Regions from separate parts of the Dyella agri genome, predicted to be linked through region 2. Evidence: riboswitches for the same ligand, from Rfam matches in the RefSeq annotation. Region 2 holds a riboswitch; each other region holds the start of a gene.
What was found. A riboswitch is a leader RNA that binds a small molecule or an ion and turns the genes downstream of it on or off. The one in region 2 is predicted to bind cobalamin.
Positions count from the first base shown of each region.

Region 1: it holds a riboswitch for cobalamin, as region 2 does, so the genes downstream of both, ISP14_RS04975 (ribonucleoside-diphosphate reductase subunit alpha) here and btuB (TonB-dependent vitamin B12 receptor) in region 2, are expected to answer to the same signal.
Region 3: it holds a riboswitch for cobalamin, as region 2 does, so the genes downstream of both, metE (5-methyltetrahydropteroyltriglutamate--homocysteine S-methyltransferase) here and btuB (TonB-dependent vitamin B12 receptor) in region 2, are expected to answer to the same signal.

Region 1 covers NZ_JADIKL010000002.1:558,416-563,898, reverse strand. The annotation lists gene ISP14_RS04990 (YifB family Mg chelatase-like AAA ATPase) at 1-256, opposite strand, end outside; gene ubiK (ubiquinone biosynthesis accessory factor UbiK) at 411-668, opposite strand; gene glnK (P-II family nitrogen regulator) at 849-1,187, shown strand; cobalamin riboswitch at 1,391-1,604, shown strand; gene ISP14_RS04975 (ribonucleoside-diphosphate reductase subunit alpha) at 1,862-4,297, shown strand; gene ISP14_RS04970 (ribonucleotide-diphosphate reductase subunit beta) at 4,453-5,478, shown strand.
Region 2 covers NZ_JADIKL010000006.1:578-6,060, reverse strand. The annotation lists gene zwf (glucose-6-phosphate dehydrogenase) at 1-33, opposite strand, end outside; gene ISP14_RS11735 (GntR family transcriptional regulator) at 249-1,001, shown strand; gene ISP14_RS11730 (SIS domain-containing protein) at 1,048-2,079, shown strand; gene nagA (N-acetylglucosamine-6-phosphate deacetylase) at 2,085-3,224, shown strand; cobalamin riboswitch at 3,276-3,498, shown strand; gene btuB (TonB-dependent vitamin B12 receptor) at 3,624-5,483, shown strand, end outside.
Region 3 covers NZ_JADIKL010000002.1:126,615-132,097, forward strand. The annotation lists gene metE (5-methyltetrahydropteroyltriglutamate--homocysteine S-methyltransferase) at 1-2,151, opposite strand, end outside; cobalamin riboswitch at 2,338-2,544, opposite strand; gene ISP14_RS03220 (SGNH/GDSL hydrolase family protein) at 2,614-3,348, shown strand; gene ISP14_RS03225 (lysophospholipid acyltransferase family protein) at 3,472-5,178, shown strand; gene ISP14_RS03230 (UDP-2,3-diacylglucosamine diphosphatase) at 5,175-5,483, shown strand, end outside.

The sequences.
Region 1 (5,483 bases), on a different contig from region 2:
CGATCGGCAGGTCGAAGCGGCCCCCGTCCTTGGGCAACTCGGCCGGCGCCAGGTTCACGGTGACCTTGCGGCCGGGGTACTCGAAGGCGGTGTTCTGGATCGCCACCCGCACGCGGTCGCGCGCCTCGCGCACGGCGGCTTCGGGCAGGCCCACGATGTTGGTGGCCGGCAAGCCGCCGGAAAGATGCACCTCGACCATCACCTGCGGTGCGGCGATGCCTTCCTGGGCGCGGCTGAGGGTGACGGCGAGGCTCATGGAGCCATCGGCTGCACGCGCGCGCGGAAATCGCCGTCACACACGAGCATCGAGCGACTCCATTCGCGGCGTCTGGTAAGAAATAACCGCCCCCGACCGTTAGCTCGGGGTGAGGGTGACAGATCGGGGGCGGCTCCCGGGAGGCTTGGTCGTGCTAGTCCCCGCGGGTGGCGGCAGCGGCCTCGAGTTCGGCCACGCGTCGCTCCAACTCCTCGACCTTGGCGCGGGTGCGTGCAAGCACCTGGCTCTGGACGTCGAATTCCTCGCGGGTGACCAGATCGAGGCGGCGCAATCCCTGCGCCAGGACATCGTGGAAATTGGTTCGCAAATCCTGTTGCGCCTGTGCCACTCCGGGCGGAACCAACGATGCCAGGCGTCGTGCCAGCTGGTCGATATCAAGTCGGTCCATCATGGACGACGCCTCGAACTTGTCGGGGAAAAGTATCCGTGAACAAAAGATGGACGCGCCATCGGCCGACTCCGTGATTTGGTGTAGGGATTTTCCTACAGCCAACGCTCCCGCGACAGCGGAAGGCCGTAAAGGCACAATGGCGGTCCGCGTCACGCCGGACGCCCTTGTCGAGGACACCCCATGAAGCTGGTCGTGGCGATCATCAAGCCGTTCAAGCTCGACGACGTGCGCGAGGCGCTGGCCGAGGTCGGCGTGCAAGGCATCACGGTGACCGAGGTGAAGGGCTTCGGCCGCCAGAAAGGCCACACCGAGCTGTACCGCGGCGCCGAATACGTGGTCGATTTCCTGCCCAAGATCAAGCTGGAGGCGGCGGTGGCCGACGAACAGCTCGACCGCGTGCTGGAGGCGATCCAGAACTCCGCCCGCACCGGCAAGATCGGCGACGGCAAGATCTTCGTCAGTTCCCTGGAGCAGGTGATCCGCATCCGTACCGGCGAGCTGGACCAGGACGCGCTGTAACCCGTCCAGGCGCTTTCCGCCCGCCCTGCAGCGGCCCGCCCGGCTTCGCGCCGAAAGCCGGCGCCGCACACCCAGACTGCAGCCCCACCCCTGTCGACCAGACAGCGCGACCGCCGCCGCGCGGCCCTGCCATGCTGCGGGTCGAGAGCACTTATCCACCGACTTGTACACAAGTTATTGGGTTGACCCCTCCCGATCAACCCGATATGTTGTGCTTGTCGGTGCCCTGCCAGACGCGATCGTCGGCCGGGCTCAAAAGGGAATCCGGTGCGAATCCGGAACTGCCCCGCAGCGGTAAGCGGAAACGAACGCCTTGAGATCGCACTGGCTCGCAGCGGCCGGGAAGCGAAGGCAAGTAGGCGGGCCGCAAGGCCCATGTCCGCAAGTCCGAAGACCTGCCGACACGGCATGGCCGGAGCGCCATGCCGAGTGGTGACGGCTTCCGCGGGGAGGCGCGTCGGATCATCGGGCTTGCCGCCCGATGGCGCGACCGTCCGCGAGCAACCGCCACTTCAGCCCTGCGCGCGGGAGCAGGTGGTTGATCACCACGGTCTGGAGTCACCGACATGCAGCCTCTCGATACCGCCGCCCGCGAGCGTTCCGGCGCCCGCGCGGAGCCGTCCGTGTTTTCCGCCGGGGCCGACGAGGCCACGGCACCCACCAGCGAAACCCCGATGCCTGCCACACAAGAAAAACAACAAGCCGCCCCGGCCGAACCTTTCGCCCTCACCCCGCCGCACAACCCCGGCCAGATGCGCGTGACCAAGCGCAATGGCGGCCAGGAGACGGTGGACGTCAACAAGATCGTGCGCGCGGTGACCCGCAGCGCCGAAGGCCTGCATGCGGTCGACCCGCTGCGCGTGGCGCTGAAAACCATCGGCGGCCTGTACGACGGCGCCACCACGCAGGAGCTGGACCAGCTCTCGATCCGCACCGCCGCCGCCCTCACCGCCGAGGAGCCCGAATACGGCCAGCTCGCCGCGCGCCTGCTCGGCGCCTATATCGAAAAGGAAGTGAGCGGCCAGGAAATCCAGAGCTTCTCGCAGTCGATCGCGCGCGGCGCCGAACTGGGCATCCTCAACGACCGCCTGCGCGACTTCGTCGCCGCGAACGCACGCAAGCTCAACGACGCGATCGATACGCTGGCCACGCGCCGCTTCGAGTATTTCGGCCTGCGCACGGTGTACGACCGCTACCTGCTGCGCCATCCGCAGAAGCGCCTGGTGATCGAGACGCCGCAGCACTTCTTCATGCGCATCGCCTGCGCGCTGGGCGGCAGCGAGATCGGCGAGACGCTGGAGCTGTACCGCCTGCTGTCCTCGCTGGAATACATTGCCAGCTCGCCCACGCTGTTCAACGCCGGCACCGCGCACGAGCAGCTCAGCTCGTGCTTCCTGCTCGACTCGCCGACCGACTCGCTGGAATCGATCTACGACAAGTACGCCGATGTGGCGAAGCTCAGCAAGTTCGCCGGCGGCATCGGCCTGGCCTATTCGCGCGTGCGGTCGCGCGGCTCGCTGATCAAGGGCACCAACGGCCACTCCAACGGCCTGGTGCCGTGGCTGAAGACGCTGGACGCCTCGGTGGCCGCGGTGAACCAAGGCGGCAAGCGCAAGGGCGCCGCCTGCGTGTACCTGGAGCCGTGGCACGCCGACATCGAGGAATTCCTCGAACTGCGCGACAACACCGGCGACGAGGCGCGCCGCACGCATAACCTCAACCTCGCCAACTGGATCCCCGACGAATTCATGCGCCGCGTGGAGAGCGACGGCGAGTGGTCGCTGTTCGATCCCAAGATCGTGCCGCACTTCGTCGACAGCTGGGGCGAGACCTTCGAGCGTGCCTACCGCGAAGCCGAAGCGAACGGCCTGGCGGCGAAGAAGGTGAAGGCGCGCGAGTTGTACGCCCGCATGCTGCGCACGCTGGCGCAGACCGGCAACGGCTGGATGACCTTCAAGGACCGCAGCAACGCCACCAGCAACCAGACCGCGAAGGCGGAAAACGTCATCCACCTGTCGAACCTGTGCACCGAGATCCTGGAGGTGACCAACGCCGGCGAGACGGCAGTGTGCAACCTGGGCTCGATCAATCTGGCCCGCCACGTGGTGCCGAACGTCGATGGCAGCGTCGCTTTCGATTTCGCCAAGCTCGCCGCGACGGTGCGCACCGCGGTGCGCCAGCTCGACCGTGTGATCGACCTGAACTTCTATCCCATCGACACCGCCGCCACGGCCAACCGCAAGTGGCGCCCGGTGGGCCTGGGCGTGATGGGCCTGCAGGACGTGTTCTTCAAGCTTCGCCTGCCGTTCGATTCGGCCGAAGCACTGCAGCTTTCCACCCGCATCGCCGAAGAGATCTACTTCAACGCGCTGTCGCAGTCGAACGAGCTCGCGGCCGAACACGGCGCGCATCCCGGCTTCGCCGAGAGCCGCGCCGCGAACGGCGAGCTGCAGTTCGACTACTGGCCGAACGCCACACCGAACGATCGAGCCCGCTGGGATGCGCTGCGCGAGTCGATCAAGGCCAAGGGCTTGCGCAACTCGTTGCTGATCGCCATCGCGCCGACCGCCACCATCGCCTCCATCGCCGGCTGCTACGAATGCATCGAGCCGCAGGTGAGCAACCTGTTCAAGCGCGAGACGCTGTCGGGCGATTTCCTGGTGGTGAACCGGCACCTGGTCGAGGAGCTGAAGACGCTGGGCCTGTGGACGGCGGAAGTGCGCGACGCGATCAAACTGGCGGAAGGTTCGATCCAGGGCATCGCGGCGATCCCCGAGCGCCTGCGCACGATCTACCGCACGGTATGGGAGCTGCCGCAGAAGGCGCTGATCGACCTGGGCGCGGCGCGCGGCGCCTACATCGACCAGAGCCAGTCGCTGAACCTGTTCATGGAAAACCCGAACATCGGCCAGCTCAGCTCGATGTACATGTACGCGTGGAAGTCTGGCATCAAGACCACCTACTACCTGCGTTCGCGCCCGGCCACCAAGATCGCCAAGACCACGGTGTCGGCTGCTCCGGCCGCCAAGCCGGTGGCGGATCAGGAACAGGCGACGGCGGCGGTGTTCTGCTCGCTGGAAAACCCCGAGTACTGCGAAGCCTGCCAGTAACGCCGCCTGCTCCCCTCTCCCATCGGGAGAGGGGTTGGGGGTGAGGGTTCGGCCCTGCGCAAACGCTGCGGCAGGCCCCGAACCCTCATCCGCCCCTTCGGGGCACCTTCTCCCGCAGGGAGAAGGATCGCCCGGCACCGACCTTAGGAACCGCCATGTCCGCCCAACCCGAACGCGCCCAGCACATTCTCGACCCCGGCTTCGAACTGACCCTGCGCCCGATGCGCTACCCGGCGTTCTACGAGATGTACCGGAATGCCATCAAGAACACCTGGACGGTGGACGAGGTGGATTTTTCGCTCGACACCACCGACCTCAATACGAAGATGTCGGCGGCCGACCGCCACCTGATCCACCGCCTGATCGCGTTCTTCGCCACCGGCGACACCATCGTGTCGAACAACCTGGTGCTGAACCTGTACCAGCACATCAATGCGCCCGAGGCGCGCATGTACCTGTCGCGCCAGCTCTACGAGGAAGCACTGCACGTGCAGTTCTACCTCACCTTGCTCGACACCTACATTCCCGACCAGGGCGAGCGCGCCAAAGCCTTCGCGGCGATCGAGAACATTCCATCGATCCGCGCCAAAGGCGAGTTCTGCTTCAAGTGGATCGATTCCATCCAGAACCTGCAGCGGCTGGAGACGCGTGAACAGCGTCGCCAGTTCCTGCTCAACCTGATCTGTTTCGCCGCCTGCATCGAAGGCCTGTTCTTCTTCGCCGCGTTTGCCTACGTCTACTACTTCCGTTCGCGCGGCCTGCTGCACGGTCTCGCCTCCGGCACCAACTGGGTGTTCCGCGACGAGAGCTGCCACATGGCCTTCGCCTTCGACGTGGTGCGTACCGTGCGCGCCGAGGAACCCGATCTGTTCGACGAGCAGATGCGCGCGCAAGTGGAGGAGATGCTGGAGGACGCCATCGCCTGCGAGACGCAGTTCGCCGAGGACGTGCTGTCCGGCGGCGTGGTGGGCTTGTCGGTGAAAGACCTGCGCCAGTACCTGGAATACGTGGCCGACCAGCGTCTGGCCCAGCTCGACCTGTCGAAGAAGTACGGCGCGAAGAACCCGTTCGACTTCATGGACCTGCAGGACGTGCAGGAAGTCACCAACTTCTTCGAGCGCCGCGTCTCCGCCTACCAGGTTGGCGTGGAGGGCGAAGTGGCGTTCGACATGGCGTTCTGAGCCTG
Region 2 (5,483 bases):
GAAGGTATCGACCTTCTGGAAGGTAGCCGTCACGCAAACACCTCGATACGGGGGGGAACGGACAGGGCGGAGGGGATTCGGCCCGTGGCATGACGATAGTACCAGTGAAATACCAGGGCAAGCACTGCCCTGCATACGAATTCATGAGGGTCCCGGAGACCGCCTTCTGGCGTGGTTTTTCACCGCGGCGTCGAAATGGATGGCCAGGCGGCTTGCGGCCAATGGTTTGCTATTGGTATCTTCTTAGGATGGAAACCGCCCTGGCCCGCGAATACCGCCGCATCTGCCGCGATCCCGCCACGCATCAGCCGCTGGCTTACCTGCGTTTGCGCCGTGCGATCCGCAACGTGGTCGAGCACCGCGACATCGAGCCGGGCCAGGCGCTGCCCAGCGAGCGCGACCTGTCGCAGGCGCTGAAGCTGTCGCGGGTCACCGTGCGCAAGGCGATCGCCGGACTGGTCGAGGAAGGCCTGCTTACCCAGCGCCACGGCGCCGGCACCTTCATCGCCGAGCGCATCGTCAAGCCGATGTCGCGGCTATCCAGCTTCACCGAGGACCTGCGCGACCGCGGCCTGCACCCGCGCTCGGAGTTCTTCGAGCGCAGCGTGGGCGAGGTGACGCCGGAGGAGGCGATGGCGATGAACCTGTCGCCCGGCACGCTGGTGGCGCGGTTGCACCGCGTGCGCTACGGCCAGGACGAGCCGCTGGCGATCGAGCGCACCGTGGTGCCGGCCAGCGTGCTGCCCGACCCGATGCTGGTGCGCGATTCGCTGTACGAGGTGCTGGAATCGCTGGGTTGCCGTCCGAAACGCGCCTTGCAGCGCCTGCGCGCGGTGTCGCTGGGCGCGCAGCACGCACGCCTGCTGCACGTGGCCGCCGGCAGTGCCGGGCTCAACATCGAGCGGCGCAGCTTCCTCGACGACGGCCGCGTGGTCGAGTTCACCTGCTCCTGGTACCGCGGCGACATCTACGACTTCGTGGCCGAGCTGCACGCCGATTGATCCCCCGTCGCGCCCGGCGCGACGTTACCCCCGACACGAGAAAACCATGCACGCCAGCGACACCTTGATGTTCCGCGAAGCGCACGAATCCGCCGACGTGGTGGCACGCCAGTTCGCCGCCAACGAGCGCGTGGTCGGCGAATTGGCCGCCGCGCTGCGCGCGCAGCCGCCGCGTTTCATCGTCACCTGCGCGCGCGGCAGCTCCGACCACGCCGCCGCCTACGCCAAATACGTGTTCGAGACCCAGCTCGGCATCGTCACCGCCTCGGCCTCGCCCTCGGTCACCTCGGTGTACGCCGCGCCGCAACAGTGGGAAGGCGCGCTGTTCATCGCGATCTCGCAGTCGGGCAAGAGCCCCGACCTGGTGCGCAACGCGCAGGCGGCCAAGGTCGCCGGCGCGCGCGTGGTGGCGATGGTCAACGTGGAGGACTCGCCGTTGGCCGCCGTCGCCGACACGGTGATCCCGCTGCACGCCGGCCCTGAGCGCAGCGTGGCCGCCACCAAGAGCTACCTCGCCGCGCTGGCCGCGATCCTGCACCTGTGCGCGCGCTGGCATGGCGACGCGAAGCTGTGCGCCGCGCTGGAAGCCCTGCCCGGCGCCCTGCGCGCGGGCTGGGACGCGGATTGGTCGGCGCTGGTCGATGGCCTTGCCGGCGCGCACAACCTGTTCGTGGTGGGCCGTGGCTTCGGCTTCGCTGCCGCGCTGGAGGCGGCGCTGAAGTTCAAGGAAACCTGCGGCCTGCATGCCGAGGCGTTCAGTGCGGCCGAGGTGAAGCACGGCCCGATGGCGCTGGTCGGCCCGGACTTCCCGGTGCTGTGCTTCGCCCAGGACGACGGCACGCTGGAAAGCACGCTGGCCGTGGCGAACGAATTCCGTGGCCGCGGCGCTCAGGTGCTGGTGGCTGCGCCGGGCCGCAGCGGTGAGGGCTTCCTGCCGCTGGCCGCCGGCCTGCCCGCGCTGTGCACGCCGTTGCTCACCATCCAGAGCTTTTACCGCGCCGCCAGCGAGCTGGCGCTGCGCCGCGGCTTCAATCCCGATGTGCCGCCGCATCTCAACAAGGTTACGGAAACGGTGTGACTGCCATGACCACCGCCCTCGCGAATGCCCGCGTCCTCACCGCCCACGGCTGGCGCGACGATCTCGCTGTGCTGGTCGAGGGCGAACGCATCGCCGCACTGTTGCCGGATGACCACGCCGCCGTGCGCGCGGCGCAGGTGCGGGACCTCGGCGGCGCCCTGCTGGTGCCTGGCTTCATCGACACGCAGGTGAACGGCGGCGGCGGCGCCTTGTTCAACGCCGCACCCACGGTGGAGACGATCCGCACCATCGGCGCGGCGCACCGCAAGTTCGGCACCACCGGCTTCCTGCCCACGCTGATCAGTGACAGCACCGCCACCATGCGCGCCGCGCTGGCCGCGGTGGAGCAGGCCTTCGACGAAGGCGTGCCGGGCCTGCTCGGTATCCATCTCGAAGGCCCCTACCTCGCACCCGAGCGCAAGGGCGTGCACGATCCCAAATGGTTCCACGTGCCCGGCGAGGACGAACTCGAACTGTTGTGCGCGCCGCATCGCGGCGTGCGCCTGGTGACGCTGGCACCCGAGCGCGTGTCGCACGCGGCCATCGCGCGGCTCGCCGCCGCGGGTGTGGTCGTCAATGCCGGCCATACCGCCGCCGACCACGCCACCATCCGCGCCGCGCTGGCTGCCGGCGTGCGCGGGTTCACCCACCTGTTCAACGCGATGACGCCGCTGGGCAGCCGCGAGCCCGGCGTGGTGGGCGCGGCGCTGGACGATCCCGGCAGCTGGTGCGGCATCATCGTCGACGGCCACCACGTGCATCCGGCCAGCCTGCGCAACGCCGTCGCTGCCAAGCCGCGCGGCAAGACGCTGCTGGTTACCGATGCGATGCCACCAGTGGGTGCGGACGATCCCAGCTACGTGTTGAACGGCGAAACCATCATCGCGAAGGACGGTATCTGCCAGACCGCGGACGGCGTGCTCGCCGGCTCGGCGCTGGACATGGCGGCCGCCGTGCACAACACCGTCGAGATGCTCGGCTTGCCGCTGGACGAGGCGGTGCGCATGGCCAGCACTTATCCCGCCGACTTCCTCGGTCTCGGCGCCAGTCACGGGCGCATCGCCGTAGGCTGGCGCGCCGATCTCGTCGCGATGGATGCCGATTGCCGCGTGCGGCAGAGCTGGATCGGCGGCCGCTCCTCGTAGCGGCGCGCAGGCGCCATGGCCCGGCACATTGCCGCGTATGGCCGCCCAAAGTTAAACTTTCCCGGTTCAGGTGTCCCGACGGCCGTCGCCCGAAGGATGAAACGGGAAGCCGGTGCGTGGTGATTCCACCATCATTCCGGCGCTGCCCCCGCAACGGTAAGCGAGTCAAGGTGCGGCTTGTCGCCACTGTGCCCGATGGCACGGGAAGGCGCCGCCACCGACGCATACGGCGTCGCTCGCGAGCCCGGAGACCGGCCCGGACAAGACTGCTGGCTCGCGGTGGGCGAGGCTGGACAGACGCGTCCGGCCCTTGCCGTACCTGCCTGCTCCCGCCCCCGTTTCCGTTCGCCGGCCCTTGAATACGATGTGCCGCGCGGGTGTGCGGCCGAGGAACGAGACGTGAAGAAGACTTTGCTGGCTGCGGCACTGCTGTGCTGCCTACCCTCCGCCTACGCGGCCGACCAGAACGACGCCAATGCACTGGCACCGGTGATCGTCACCGCCACCCGCACGCCGATCACCGCCGACGAGGCCTTGTCCTCGATCACCGTGATCACCCGCGCCGACATCGAGCGGCTGCAGCCGGTGTCGGTGCTGGACCTGCTCACCGGCCTGCCCGGCGTGAACGTCACCCAGAGCGGTGGCATGGGCCAGACCAGCTCGCTGTTCATGCGCGGCACCAACTCCACCCACACGCTGGTGCTGATCGACGGCGTGCGCGTCGGCTCGGTCACCGCCGGCTTCGCTTCGCTGGAGCAGATCCCGGTAGAGCAGATCGAGCGCATCGAAATCGTGCGCGGCCCGCGCTCCAGCCTGTACGGCGCCGACGCGATCGGCGGCGTGATCCAGATCTTCACCCGTCACGGCCAGGCCAATGGCGGCATCGCGCCGTCGCTGAGCGTGACCGCGGGCAGCCATGGCCTGTTCGGCAGCCAGGCCGGCCTGTCCGGCGGCGACCAGCACGCCTGGTACAACCTCAGCCTGGGCGGCGAACACACCAGCGGCTTCCCGGGCTGCAAGATGGGCGCGGCGGAAGCGATGGCGGGCTGCTTCGTGGACGATTCGCGCGACAACGCCTACCGCAACTGGAATGGCGCGGCCAATGCCGGCTACCGCTGGGACAACGGCACCGAGCTGGCCTTCACCTGGCTGCGCAGCAAGAACGACGTCGACTATGCCGGCAGCCCGTACGGCGGCAACGATGCCGTCAACGAGCAGCGCGTGGCCGGCGCGCGCCTGAGCTTCTCGCCGCTGGAAGCGTGGCAGGTCACGTTGAACGCGGGTCAGAGCAAGGATCTCGCCACCACCTACTACCAGGGCACCTACTACGGCGCGTACTACCCGCGGGCGCAGACCGGCTACTTCAACTCGCGGCGCAACCAGTTCTCGTGGCAGAACGACATCGCGCTCGCTTCGAACCAGTTGCTGACGGTGGGCGTGGACTATCAGCAGGAGCATATCGACAGCAGCACCGGCTACCTCGCCGACAAGCGCGACGACACCGGCACCTACGCGCAGTACCAGGGCACGTTCGGCCGCAATGAAGTGCAGCTCTCCGTACGCCACGACCACAACCAGCAGTACGGCGACCACGACACCGGTGCGGCCTCCTGGGGTTACCACTTCGACCACGGCCTGCGCGTGTACGCCAGCTACGGCACAGCCTTCCACGCCCCGACCTTCAACGACTTGTACTACCCGCCGTACTACGGCATCCCGTCGGCCAACCCCGACCTGAAGCCGGAGAAGTCGCGCAGTGCCGAGCTGGGCGTGGCCCAGCAGCTGGAAAACTGGAACTGGGGCCTGAGCGCCTATCAGACCCGGATCGACGACCTGATCCTGCTCGATCCCAGCCAGAACTACGTGCCCTTCAACGTCAGCAAGGCGCGTATCCGCGGCCTGGAAGGCCAGGTCGGCGTGAACCTCGACGGCTGGCAGGTGCAGGGCTATCTCACCTTGCAGCAGCCCAAGGACGTGGGCAACGCCGTGGCCGATGCCAACAGCGGCAACCTGCTGCCGCGCCGCCCGGAACGCATGGCGCGCATCGACATCGATCGCCGCTTCGGCGCGTTCGGCGTCGGTACCACCTGGTACGCCGCGGGCCGCAGCTACGACGATGCCGCCAATACGCACCGCCTCGGCGGCTACAGCACGCTGGCGCTGCGCGCGAGCTGGCACTTCACGCCGGACTGGCAGATCGAGGCCAAGCTGGCCAACGCCTTCGACCACGACTACGAGACCGTGTACTACTTCAACCAG
Region 3 (5,483 bases), on a different contig from region 2:
CAGTGCTTTGCGCAGCAGCTCAAGCATCTCCTCTTGCGTGGGCACGCGCGGCGAATGGATGTCGTACACGCCGGGGCCGATGCCGTTGGGGTAACGAAAGCGCACGAAGGCATCCAGCAGTTCCATCCGTGAGCGGCTGGTCTCGATCGAGATCACGTCGGCATCCATCGCGGCTACCGCCTCGATGATGTCGTTGAACTCGGAGTAGCACATGTGGGTGTGGATCTGGGTGGCGTCGCGCACGCCGCCGGCGGTGATGCGGAAGCATTCCACCGCCCAGGCCAGATAGTTCGGCCAGTCGGCGTGGCGCAGCGGCAGGCCTTCGCGCAGCGCGGGCTCGTCGATCTGGATCACCCGGATGCCGGCCGCCTCGAGGTCGTGCACCTCGTCGCGCAGCGCCAGAGCGATCTGTCGGCACACGGTTTCGCGCGGCAGGTCATCGCGCACGAACGACCACTGCAGCATGGTGACCGGGCCGGTGAGCATGCCCTTCATCGGCCGCCCGGTGAGCGATTGCGCGTAGGTCGACCAGCGCACCGTCATCGGTGCGGGTCGCGCCACATCGCCCCAGATCACCGGCGGCTTCACGCAGCGCGAGCCGTAGCTCTGCACCCAGCCGAGCTTGGTGAACAGGTAGCCGTCCAACTGCTCGCCGAAGTACTCCACCATGTCGTTGCGCTCGGGCTCGCCATGCACCAGCACGTCCAGGCCGATTTCCTCCTGGAAGCGCACCACGCGCTCCACCTCGGCCTGGAGCCGCGCCTCGTAGGCGGCATCGTCCAGTTTGCCGCCACGGTGTGCCGCGCGTGCCTTGCGCAGTTCATCGGTCTGCGGGAACGAGCCGATCGTGGTGGTGGGCAGCGGCGGCAGGGGCAGCGACTCGGTCTGTGCTGTACGCCGCGAAGCATAGGGTGATCGGCGCAACGCCATCTGTGGGCTCAGTTCGCGCAGACGGCCACGCACTGCGGGATTGCGCACACCTGGCTGCTGGGCTTGGCGATCGAGCAGGGCTTGTTGCGCCTGCAGCGCAGCTTCGGCTTCCGTGTGGCCGGCCAGCGCGTCAGCGTAAACACGCAATTCCTCTATCTTCTGCCGTGCGAACGCCATCGTGGCGCCGCGCGCCGGAGCGAGTGCGGTTTCGGCATCGAGATCGATCGGCACGTGCAGCAGCGAGCAGGACGATGCCAGCCACAGCCGCGAGGCGCCCAGGTGTGCGCGTGCCTTGCGCAACAAAGGCAGCACGCGCTCGGGGCGGCTGCGCCACACGTTACGGCCGTCGACGATGCCGGCACTCAGCACGCGATCGGTAGGCAGCGCGCCGAGCACGGCATCGAGCTGCTGTGGCGCGCGCACCAGGTCGACGTGCAGGCCGGCCACCGGCAAACCGGCGGCGAGCGCGAGATTGTCGCCCAGCGCGCCGAAGTAGCTGGCCAGCATGATCTTCGGGCCGCCGGCCTCCGCCAGCGCCGCATAGGCGCGGCGATAGGCGGCGTGATCGTCGGCGTCCTGATCGAGCACCAGGCAGGGCTCGTCCAATTGCACCCAGTCGGCGCCGGCCGCGGCCAGCTGGCGCAGCAGTTCGACGTAGGCAGGCAGCAGGGCGTCGAGCAAGGCCAGCCGGTCGCTGCCGTCCACGGTCTTGGACAGCAGCAGGAACGAAACCGGACCCAGCAGTACCGGCCGTGCGTGGTGGCCCAGCGCCCGGGCCTCGCGGAATTCCGCCAGCGGCTTGTCGCCGACCAGGGCGAAGCGTTGGCCGGCATGCAACTCGGGCACCAGGTAGTGGTAGTTGGTATCGAACCACTTGGTCATTTCCAGCGCGTGCAGGTCGTGGCCGCCGCGCTTGTGGCCGCGGGCCATTGCAAAATAGCCGTCCAGATGGCTTTCGGCGAACACCGGGCGATAGCGCTCGGGAATCGCATCGAACAGCACGGCGGTGTCGAGCACGTGGTCGTACAGGCTGAAGTCGTTGCAGGGCACGACATCGGCGCCGGCGTCGTGGGCGAGCTGCCAATGCCGCGCGCGCAGCGTGCGGGCGGTATCGAGCAGGGCCCCGGCTGGCGTATCGCCTTGCCAGTGGGTTTCCAGTGCACGCTTCAGCTCACGCTTCAGGCCGATGCGCGGAAAACCGAGGTGGGTAACGAGTGACATGGATGATTCCTCTTGCATGAATGGGCAAAGAGGAACGAAGGGTGGTCGGCGTGGCGGCCGGCCGGTGACCTTCGCCCCCGCGGGCGAACCGGCGCGGCCGCGGGCAGGCAGAGCCGGCACAGCCTGGGCGGCTGCGCACGGCTCCGGTGTCTCCCCGCGGAGACGCCAGGTCGGACGGATGCGGCGATGCCGCTTCCGGCCGAGGCAGGTATTCGGGCTCGTGGACAGAGTGCCTACTGTCCGTCGCTTCCCAGATGCGTCGCACCCAGTGCTGGTGACGGAGGTCGTTTCCACATACCGCTGCGGGGCAGCGCCGGATTCGCACCGGCTTCCCTCTTCATTCCATCCTTTCATTCGGATGAAAGGATGGAAACCTCGGCGACGCGCAAATTACGCCTGTCGCCGGGCATCCGTCAACGAACGGATTTGCATAATGCCGGTTCGCATCCGTGGAGCTTTGCTATGAAGCATTCCCTGCGCACAGGCGTCCGCTGGCTGTTGGGTATGGCCTGGTTGCTCGTCGTGTCGGTAGCGGTGGCGGCCGACGGGCATCCGCCCGCGCCCTCGCAGTGGCGCGCCGACATTGACGCCTTCGTGGCGCACGACCGCATCGACCCGCCGCCGCCGCACGGGGTGCTGTTCATCGGCAGCTCGTCCATCCGCTTCTGGACGCCCACGCTGGCCGGTGACTTTCCCGGCGTGCCGGTGATCGACCGCGGCTTCGGCGGCTCGGCCATCGCCGACTCGACCTACTACGCCGACCGCATCGCGGTGCCGTACCACCCCGCGCTGATCGTGATGTACGCAGGAGACAACGACATCGAAGAGGGCTTGTCGCCGCAGCAGGTGGCCGGCGATTTCCGTGCCTTCGTGGCGCGCGTGCGGCGCGATCTGCCGGGTGCGCCGGTGGCCTATATCTCGATCAAGCCCAGCCTGGCGCGCTGGTCGCTGTGGCCGCGGATGCGCGAGGCGAACCAGCTCATCAGGCAATGGGCAGTGACGCAGCGCGACGTGCGCTTCGTGGATGTCGCCTCGCGGATGCTGGATGCGCAGGGCAAACCGCAACCGCAGCTGTTCCGTGCGGACGGCTTGCATATGAGCCCGGCGGGCTATGCGATCTGGATCGCGGCGCTTACGACGGTGTTGGCGGATTACGGTTTCCACGTCGCCGCGCCCGCGGCTCGCGCGCCGGAATAAGCATGCGCCGGTTGCCCTTTCTTCACGCGCCGGGAGCCTTGTCACGCGGCTGACGCGGGAGCGCAACGCGGCCGTCCCGGTAGCCGCGCAATCTTGCGACGGGCCAAGCCGAGGGTCGTCGCCATGCAAGCGATCGAGCAGCGTGTGCAGCAACGCTATCCGCACTGGTTCCGCGGCGGGCGCGGACGTCTGGCCGTGCCGCTGCTGCACGGGCTGGCGCGCTGGTCGGGATTCGACGGCATCGACACCTTCTGCGCCGAGCACGGCCACCTGCGCGGGTTTGCCTTCGTCGAGGCGAGCATGCGGTGGCTGGAAATGCGTTACGACGTCGACACGGACGCGCTGGCGCGGATACCCGCGCAAGGACCGTTGCTGATCGTGGCCAACCATCCGTGCGGCGCGCTCGACGCGCTGACGCTGCTGGACATGGTGGGACGGGTGCGGCGCGACGTGCGCATCGTCGCCAACGAAATGCTGGCGCTGGTGGAACCGCTGGCGGAACTGATGCTGCCGGTGCGCGTGTTCGGCGGCAGCGCCGGCGCGGCCAGCCTGCGCCGGGTGGAACGCGCACTGCGCGACGGGCAGTGCGTGATCGTGTTTCCGGCCGGCGAGGTCTCGCGGCTGGGTCTGCGCGGCGTGAGCGACACGCGCTGGCGCCCCGGCTTCCTGCGCTTCGCGCGCCGTGCGTCGGCACCGGTGTTGCCGGTGCGCATCGAGGCGCGCAATTCGGCGCTGTTTTATGGAGTCTCCGCGCTGTGCCGTCCGGCGTCGACGGCATTGCTGGCACGGGAGATGCTGGCCCGCCGGCATCGGCCGGTGCGCCTGCATGTCGGCGAGCCGATGAGGGTCGTCGACGAGGAGCGCGAACAGGATGCGCTCCGGCGCATCCGCCAGACGCTGCACGCGCTCGGTCGCGGCGAAATGGTGGCCGCGAGCGGTCCCGCGCCGCTGGCGGCGCCGGTCGACGCTGCCGTGCTGGCGGCGGCGGTGACCGCCGCCGAACTGCTCGGCGCTACCAGCGACGGCAAGCAGATCCGCCTCGCCCGCGCCATCGGCGGTTCGCCGCTGCTGCAGGAGATCGGCCGGCTGCGCGAGCTGACCTTCCGCGAGGTGGGCGAGGGCACCGGCCGCAGCCGCGACCTCGACGCCTACGATGCGTACTACGACCACATCCTGGTGTGGGATCCGCAGGCTGCGCGCATCGCTGGCGCTTACCGCGTGATGCGCGGCGCCGAAGCGCTGGCGCGCACGGGGCTGGCCGGCTTGTACACCGCGTCGCTGTTCCGCTACGCGGACGCGGCCGTGCCGCGGTTGGCGGCGGGGCTGGAGCTGGGGCGCAGCTTCGTGGTACCGGACTACTGGGGCAGCCGCAGCCTTGACTACCTGTGGCAGGGTATCGGCGCGTACCTGCAACGCTACCCGGGCGTACGCTACCTGTACGGCGCGGTGTCGATCAGCGCCGCATTGCCGCGCGCGGCGAGCGAACAGATCGTGGCGTATTACCAGCGCTACTACGGCAGCACGCAGCCACTGGCCGATGCCCGCCGACCGTTCGCCTTCGAGTCCGCGGCGACGTCCTTCGACGGGCTCGACGACAACGCCGCACACGACGCGCTGAAGCTGGCGCTGGATCGGCTCGGTGCGTCGGTGCCGATGCTGTACAAGCAGTACACCGAGCTGTGCGAACCCGGCGGGGCGCGCTTCCTCGCCTTCGGCGTGGATCCGGACTTCAGCGGTTCCATCGACGGATTGATCGAGGTGGACCTGGAGCGGCTGCGACCGCGCAAACGCCAGCGCTACCTGGAACGCCGGCAGGACGCGCTGGCATGAAGCGGCCGGCCGCCCCGTCCGAACGGCGGTTGCGGACGGCGTTCATTTCCGACGTGCACCTGGGCACCAAGCACTGCCACGCGGCGGAGCTGGCGGACTTTCTCAACAACCTGCGCTGCCGCCAGTTGTACCTGGTGGGCGACATCGTCGATCTGTGGTGGATGGTGGAGGGGCGCACGCAATGGAACGACGCGCATGCGCGCGTGATCGAGGCGCTGCACGCGTTGCACGCGCGCGGCACGGCGATCGTCTATGTGCCCGGCAACCACGACCGGCCGCTGCGGCGGGTGTGCGGGCTGATGCTG